One region of the Nocardioides sp. W7 genome, then DNA from elsewhere that is predicted to be linked to it. Evidence: predicted binding sites of a transcription regulator. Region 1 holds the regulator's gene; the other holds the start of a gene.

Region 1 (3,887 bases):
ACGCCAGCCACTCCGGTCGCCACCGCTCCACCTTCGCCGCCAGTTCGTCGACCTCCACCCAGCGCGGGTCCCAGTGCCCCACCAGGTCGGTCAGCCCGAATCCCAGCTCGGCGACCAGCCGGTCCTCGTCGGGGCGCAGCCGGCGGGGGCTCAGCCCGCTGAGATGGAGCGACTCCCAGAAGCTGTTGCCCGGCGAGGCGTAGTAGTGCTCGCGCCACTTGGTCGACTCCGCGCCGGCCAGGCCGCAGAAGACCACGATCGGCTCAGGACCCACGATGTCCGGAAGCACCTCCACGTCTTCACTCTCCGGGCCGCACCAAACTCAGGGCACGGAGCTGCCGCCGGATGCGCGGGTCCTCCCACACCGTGTGGGTCGGTGCGACACAATGACCGGCGTGGCGGGCGAGGGAAAGCGAGCAGGGTCGCGACGTGCCGCACGCCCACCGCGGACCTTCCGCCCCCGACTGCTGCTGCTCGCCGTCGGGGTGACCCTGGCGGTCGTCGCCTGGGGCTACCTTGTGTACGCCGCCATCGACTTCGGCGCGAGCGCCCGATCCGGTGACGAGCGCGCCTGGCTGTTCCTCGCCCTCGCCTCGGCCGGCGCGATCGCCTGCCTCTTCCTCGGCCTGATGATGGTCGCCCGTCTGCTCCGCGGGCTCGGCATCACCGCTCCCCCGCCGTCACCGGAGTCCCCCGTGCCGTCGGAGACGGCGGACCGGACCCCGCCCGCGCCGCGCCCGCCCGGTGGCCGGCGCGCGGCCCGCTGACCCCCTCGGACACCGAAACGCCGCAGGGGCGGGGCCACCTCGTGGCCCCGCCCCTGTCTTCCCCGGCTCGCCAGCCGGGGTCGAAGCGGCTGGCGAAGTCTGTGGTGGCGCTACTCCGTCGGGACCCGGAGCTCCTGGCCGGCGAGGAGCACCGTCGACTCCAGGCCGTTGAGGCGCTCGATGTGCTCGATCATCTCCTGGACCTGGCCGTCCTCGGCCGCACCTGCCGCGATGTCCCAGAGGGTCTCGCCGGTGCCGACCGTGACGACCGTCGTGGGCTCCGCGGTGCCCGGCTCGGGCGTGGCCACCGACCCGGCGGCGAGCATCAGGCCGATCCCGAGCACCAGGGTCAGCCCGAGCAGGAAGATCACCAGCCGGCCGCGCCGGGTGAGCCGGAGCTCGCCGCGAGTGAGGGACAGGTCGGACATCTGCATCGTGCTCATCGGGACCTCCTGGGGAAGTGGCGGTCAGCCTGGGTGCCTGGCCACGAGCGAATGTCTATCCGCGCCCACCGACAGTCCGGTGCTGGCCAGCTGGTCGATCAGACGTTCGATCGAACATGTGTGCGAGACTAGAGCACCTGTTCGAACGAAATCAAGAACCGGGGGAACATTTGTTCGAACGGATCGGGACGACACGCCCTTCGAACACATGTTTGAAGCCGGAGCCGCATCTCGGTACGGTGAGCCCACGAGCATCCCGGCGAAAGGCATCACCATGGCCACGAAGAAGAACGTCCGCGAGCTGCCCGACGGGCCGCCCGACGCCACCGGACTGACCCCGCGCCAGCAGCGCGTGCTCGCGCACATCAAGGACTGCATCGAGAAGCGCGGCTACCCGCCGAGCATGCGCGAGATCGGTGACGCCGTCGGGCTGACGAGCTCCTCGAGCGTGGCGCACCAGCTGAAGTCGCTGGAGGAGAAGGGCTTCCTCAAGCGCGACCCGCACCGGCCGCGCGCGCTGGAGGTGTTCCTGCCCGAGGTGATGGCCGCGCGGCGTGCCCTCTCCGGTGCCGACGAGTCGTCGTACGACGAGACCGGCGTCGGCGACGCCGCCCCGGTGCCGACCAACGTCCCCCTGCTCGGGCGGATCGCCGCCGGCGGACCGATCCTGGCCGAGGAGCGCTACGAGGACGTCTTCCCGCTCCCCCGTCAGCTGGTCGGCGAGGGTGAGCTCTTCCTCCTCGAGGTCGCCGGTGACTCGATGGTCGACGCCGCGATCTGCAGCGGTGACTACGTGGTGATCCGCAAGGAGCAGACCGCCGAGAACGGCGACATCGTCGCCGCCCTCCTCGACGGCGAGGCCACCGTCAAGACCTTCAAGCGCAAGGACGGGAAGGTCTGGCTGATGCCCCACAACGAGGCCTACGACCCGATCGACGGCACCCACGCGACGATCCTGGGGAAGGTCACCGCGGTCCTGCGCAAGGTCTGAGCGAGGAGGCTGGACCGGGCCGTTCACGAGGGCGGGCGTGCGAGGATTGCCCGCCCGCTCCCTCCCGGTTGGAGACCTCGTGCCCGCACGCCACCGCACGCTGCTCGCGACCGTCGGCGCCGCCGTCCTCGCCGCCGCGCTGCTGACTCAGCCGGGCGCCGCCTCAGGCGCGAGCGGCTGGGACGGCGAGCCGGTCGGACACCCGATCGAGGGCCCGGCAGCCCGCGCCGCCCAGGTGCTCGAGGAGGCGGACGGCCTCCTGCGCGGCAGCTCGTCGGGCCGCGACGCCAGCCTGGTGCTGCTCGAGCTCGCCCGGAGCCGAACCGCTCTCCCGGCGGCCCGCCGGGCGGAGGCCGATCGGATCCTGGCCCGACCCACGGACAACCCCGACCCCCAGCAGTTCGGCTACCGGGCCGGCGCCCAGCCGACCGCGGCGTGCCAGGACGGCTTCTGCGTGCACTGGGCGCGCCAGACCTCCGACGCCCCCGATCTCTCCGACGGCAACGGCAACGGCCGCCCCGACTACGTCGACCTGGTCTTCACGACCCTGGCCGAGGTCAGCGGCACCTACGCGGGCGCCGGCTACCGCCGCCCGGTCGCGGACGGCATCCGCGGTGGCGGACTCGACCAGTTCGACGTCTACCTCGTCGACAGCGGCACCCGCGGGGACGGGATCTACGGCTACTGCGCCCCCGAGGGAGTCACGAGCGCCCAGCAGCGCAGCGCCACGGCGTACTGCGCGCTCGACAACGACTTCGCCGAGTTCCCGTCCCACACCCCCACCGAGAACCTCCAGGTGACGCTCGCGCACGAGTACTTCCACGCGGTCCAGCTGGCCTACGACCTCACCGAGGACCCGTGGTTCCTCGAGTCGACGGCCACCTGGGTCGAGGACGAGGTGTACGACGGCGTCAACGACAACGTGCAGTACCTCCGGAACAGCCCGATGAGCCAGCCCGGGGTCCCGCTCGACCAGGGCGAGGGGATGCGGGTCTACGGCAGCTGGATCTTCTTCCGCCACCTCAGCGAGGTGGAGCCACGCGCACAGGGCGGGCTGCCCACGATCATCCGGGAGATCTGGGAGCGAGCCGCCGGACCGGCGTACTCGATCCAGGCCGTGGAGGCCGTGCTGGGCGAGCGCGGACGGTCGATGACCGCGACCGTCGCCCGGTTCTCCGCCGCCAACCGCCATCCCAGGAGCAGCTACGCGGAGGGCTCGCGCTACCCCGCGACCACGCCGGAGAGCAGCGCCCGGGTCGCGCGCGGGCAGAGCCGCCGCGCCGCGCTCACCCTCGACCACCTCGGCAGCGGGACCCTGCGCTACCGACCCGACACCGGTGCGTCCCGGCGCGCCGGCAGGCTCCGGATCACCGTCGACCTCCCGCGCCGCAGCCGACCGACGGCCGCGGTCCTCACCGTGCGTCAGGAGTCGGGCCGGCTGCGGACCCGGGTCGTGCGGGTCGACCGGTCGGGGGGCGCCCGGATCACGCTCCCGTTCGCGGCCGGCCGGGTCAGGTACGTCGACGTCACGCTGGTCAACGCCGCCACCCGCTACCGCTGCGGCCGCGGCACGGTCCACTCCTGCCGGGGCCGCTCGCTCGACGACGACCTGACCCTGCGGGTGCAGGTCCGCGCGCTGGCGTAGTCGCTCAGGCCTCAGCCGGCGGCGAGCCGGGCCAGGGCCTT
Region 2 (3,887 bases), 1.3 Mb from region 1:
GCGATCCGGCGCCGGGTCTTGCCCGCGATGTCGCGCGGACGGACGGTGGCCAGCATCGTCTTGGCCTGGCCGGTGGTGATGTCGCGTTTCGCTTGGCCAGGTAGGAGTTCGGCCAGCAGCGCCTGGAGCCGGTCGACGGTCTGGACCCGCCGCCGGGTCAGTGCTTCGCGGCGGTCCGCGAGCATCCGCAACGCTTCGAGCTCGCCATCGACCCGGAGGACTCGCAAGGTCTTGGTGCGGACCGCGACGATGGCGATCGAGTGCGCGTCACGGGCGTCGGTCTTGCGGTTGTGCCCGGTGTCGAAGAGCCTGACCCGGGCAGCAAGCTTGGCCGGCACGTCGACGACCTGCTCGCCGTCTTCGAGGAGTCGTTGTGCGAGCGGGCGTCCGACCCCGTTGGCGCCCTCGACCCCCCAGAGCCGGTCCGGCCAGGTCTTCGCGTACTTCCGCATCGCTGTGTAGCCGGCCTGGTCGGTGGTGAACCTCCCAGAGCCGAGCAGGTTCTCCTGCTGATCGACGACCTCGATCGTGGCCGACAGCTTGTGAGGATCGACCCCGATGATCACGTGCTCCGCCTGCTGTTCCATGTGTTGCTCCCGCCTGTGCTCGTTCCGATGTGGACGGCGAGGTGGGCATTGCTACTACGAGCTGGGCAGTCCCTTCTGGAGCCACGCCTCGTCAGCGGTGCCCGGCGGGTTGCAGACCGATAGAGAGCCACACCGACAAGCCGGTGGGCAGCCGCATAGAGAGCTTCCCGCCGGACACCTGGACCGAGTCTGGCCAGACACCGGCCCTACGGGAATCGTCTAGTAGCCGCCAATGCCCTACCAAGCCGGTTTAGGTCCGTCGGTGGAAGCGGACACCGCCGTCGGGGAGCCGCTCGGGCGAGTAGGTCGGGTCGTGGGCTCGATGGTGGTGGTGGGAGCAGAGCAGCATCCCGTCGGCCAGGTCGGTGCGGCCGCCGGCGGCCCAGGGGGTGCCAGCGTGATGAGCTTCGCACCACGGAGCCGGGATCCGGCAGCCCTCCGCGCGGCACTCGCGATCGGTCAAGGTCAGGGCGCGGCGTTGGGCTCGGGTGAAGAGACGCTGGGAGCGGCCGAGGTCGAGGACCTCACCCTTCCCGCCGAGGACGGCCGGGACGAGGTGGGCGGTGCAGGCCAGGCGACGGGCTTCGTCGGCGGTGATCCGGTCGAGCGAGTCGCCCGGTGCCGGGTTGCCGAGGGTGGCGGTGCCGAGCTCGGCGCGGAGCGACTCCAGCGACATGGTCACGACGAGGGTGGTGGCGTCGCCGCCGTGGATGGGGAGCCGGGTCGGGTCGAGGGTCTCCAGGAGCTGGCAGAACGCGCGGGCGGTCTTGCGGCCGTGCGGAGTCCGCCGCGCTTCGGCCGGCTCGGGGTCGGCGTCGTCGCGGCGGGGGTTGGTGAAGGCGTGCAGGTAGGTCGCGAGGCGGGCAGCGGAGGCGTCCGGGATCAGTCCGCTGATGCGAGTGGTCCCATCACCCAGCGGCCGCAGCCCGAGGCGCATCCGCTGGTGGGCGGAGGCTTCGAGGTCGGCCAGGTGGCGGGCCTCGGCGGCCTGGCGAGGTCGGGGGCGATGACGTCGAGGATCCGACGACCCAGGCGCCCCAGCTCGACCGGGTCGAAGCGGGCGGCGTACGCCACCAACGCGGCCTCGGCCCGGTCGACCACGCAGGCGTCGACGTCGGCCGGGAGCTCGGCGAGGGACGCCGCAATGGCCTGGGCCTGGTCGAGGTTCACCTCACCTTCACGGACCGCCGTTGCCAACACCGGACGGTCGGCCAACACCAACGCGAGGCGGAGGTCGGCAGCACAGTCACCACGACGACGCCGCGTCGCGGCTGCCGTCCATGCCCCGACGTCCCGCGCACCCGACTCCTCGGCCACGTCACCGGCGTCGGCGGTGACCCGCAGTCGCAGCTCGCCCACCCGGTCCTCGATCGCGGCCAGCTCAACCAGGGCGGACGCCTTGTCGGTGGTGGTCATGAACGCCGGGTTCACGTCGGCCACCGACTTCAGGGCACCGTCAATGACCTGGGTGGCGACCCGGATCGGGTGGTCCATGCGAGCCTCCGAGAGCTCCACAACGGTGCGGGATGATGCCCCAATTCTACTCGAACGCACGTTCGGACGCCCTAGGTCTTCCACAGGCTCACGGCAACTCAGACGGATGGCCACTCCCTCTGCCTTCCATGGCGTGTCCGAAGACCCGAGCGCCGAGCTCGTGCTGGTCGACCAACCACCGGGCCGCGTCGCGAGTTCCAGGAAGACTGCGGCGCCTTACTGGGGCGCGGAGCTGTTGAGGTCGGTAGGTCCGCCCGAGCCAGCGCGACAAGGCTGGTCGTCGTACCGCTCTCGGACGGCTCCAGGTCACGACCGCCATCGCCTGGCCGCCGCGCAGCACGTCGTCCGGCGTGGCCGGACTCGTGCGCACCGCAGCGCGTCGCGAGGAGGCCCTCGCCGACCCGCCGTCCTCGAGCGGTCGACGTTCGCCGTTCGTGCCGAGGCCGGGACCGCTCTCCCATTCTCCAGAACGTTGAGGGTTCGTTGAGGAACCGTCTTAGTCCTTGCGCCAACCCTGCTCCGCCGGCCCCGAGAACCTTGAGTCCCGGACGGGAGAGTTGCACTCATCAAGGCACCGCCACTGAGACGGACCGCCTCCCTCCCCAGCAAAGGACTCGGCCATGCGCAAGCTCACCACCGTCACCTCCACCAAGGTTCTCGCCTCCGTCGCCCTGGTCACCGGCGCTGCCGCCGTCGCCGGCCTCGGCACCTTCGGCGCGTTCACCTCCACCACCGCCGCCGCCCAGAACGTCGGCACCGGCACCGTGGCCATCTCCTCCGACAAGTCCGGCTCGCTCTCGGCCCCCGTCACGGGCATGGTCCCCGGCGACACCGTCGACCGCGCCATCAAGCTCACGAACACCGGCAGCGAGACCTTCGGCAACGTCTACCTCACCGCCACCGCGACCGGCGACCAGGTCCTCGTCGACCCCACCGCCGCCAACAGCCTCCGAGTGGCCATCGACTCCTGCGCGACCCCCTGGACCGCCAAGGCCGGCACCACCGAGCTCACCTGCGCCACCGCCCCCGTCAGCATCGTCGCCGAGAAGACCGTCGGCACCAGCGGCCTCGACCTGCCCAAGCTCACCGACGAGCTGAACGGCACCGCCAAGGCGGCCAACCTCCGCGTCCGCCTCGCGCTGCCCTACAACAAGACCGCCAACGACAACGCGCTGCAGGGCAAGACCGCTGCCCTGAACCTCACCTTCGACGCCACCCAGCGCGCGGGCCAGGCCCGCTGACCCAGCGGCATCGCCCGATCCCACGCGCACGTCGACCCGTCTCGGAGACCACCATGACCGCCCAGCCGACCCACCTCAGCACCGAGCCCGCCCGGGCCGGCGCCGGCGTACGCCGCGTCGTCCGGCTGGGACGGACGCTGGGTCGGACGCTGGTCGGCGGGCTCGGCAACCTGGTCTTGGTCGCGTGCCTGGTGGCGTTCCTCGGTCTCGCGGTCGGTCCGCACGTGTTCGGCTACCGCACGATGACCATGCTCACCGGCAGCATGGCGCCGGTCATCAGTCCCGGCGACGTCGCGGTCTCCTTCCCGAAGGCCACCCGGGATCTCGAGGTCGGCGACGTGATCAGCTACCAGATCCCCGTCGAGGACCACCGCGTCGAGACCCACCGCATCACCGAGGTCATCCACCGCGACGACGGCACCGTCGCCATCCGCACGAAGGGCGACGCCAACGCCGGCGTCGACCCCTGGACCGCCGAGGTCCGCGACGACACCGTGTACGTCACCCGCCACGTCATCCCCGAGGTCGGCAACGTCATCCGGGCGCTGCGCCACCCCTGGATCCA

What was found. Region 1 encodes LexA, which represses DNA repair genes until DNA is damaged. Its sites were predicted from a motif close to TCGAACANNTGTTCGA; they were not measured.
Region 2: MUB56_RS25845 (DUF222 domain-containing protein) is a predicted target of LexA. The motif match lies at 2,132-2,147, and genes of this name have one in related genera.

The regions. Positions count from the first base shown of each region.
Region 1 is NZ_CP095078.1:1,927,884-1,931,770, reverse strand. It holds gene MUB56_RS09145 (mismatch-specific DNA-glycosylase) at 1-295, opposite strand, end outside; gene MUB56_RS09140 (hypothetical protein) at 396-767, shown strand; gene MUB56_RS09135 (LysM peptidoglycan-binding domain-containing protein) at 878-1,210, opposite strand; gene lexA (transcriptional repressor LexA) at 1,485-2,201, shown strand; gene MUB56_RS09125 (MXAN_6640 family putative metalloprotease) at 2,281-3,846, shown strand; gene MUB56_RS09120 (ATP-dependent DNA helicase) at 3,858-3,887, opposite strand, start outside.
Region 2 is NZ_CP095078.1:635,741-639,627, forward strand. It holds gene MUB56_RS03070 (IS110 family transposase) at 1-587, opposite strand, end outside; gene MUB56_RS25840 (HNH endonuclease signature motif containing protein) at 838-1,524, opposite strand; gene MUB56_RS25845 (DUF222 domain-containing protein) at 1,470-2,081, opposite strand; gene MUB56_RS03080 (CalY family protein) at 2,702-3,322, shown strand; gene MUB56_RS03085 (hypothetical protein) at 3,376-3,887, shown strand, end outside.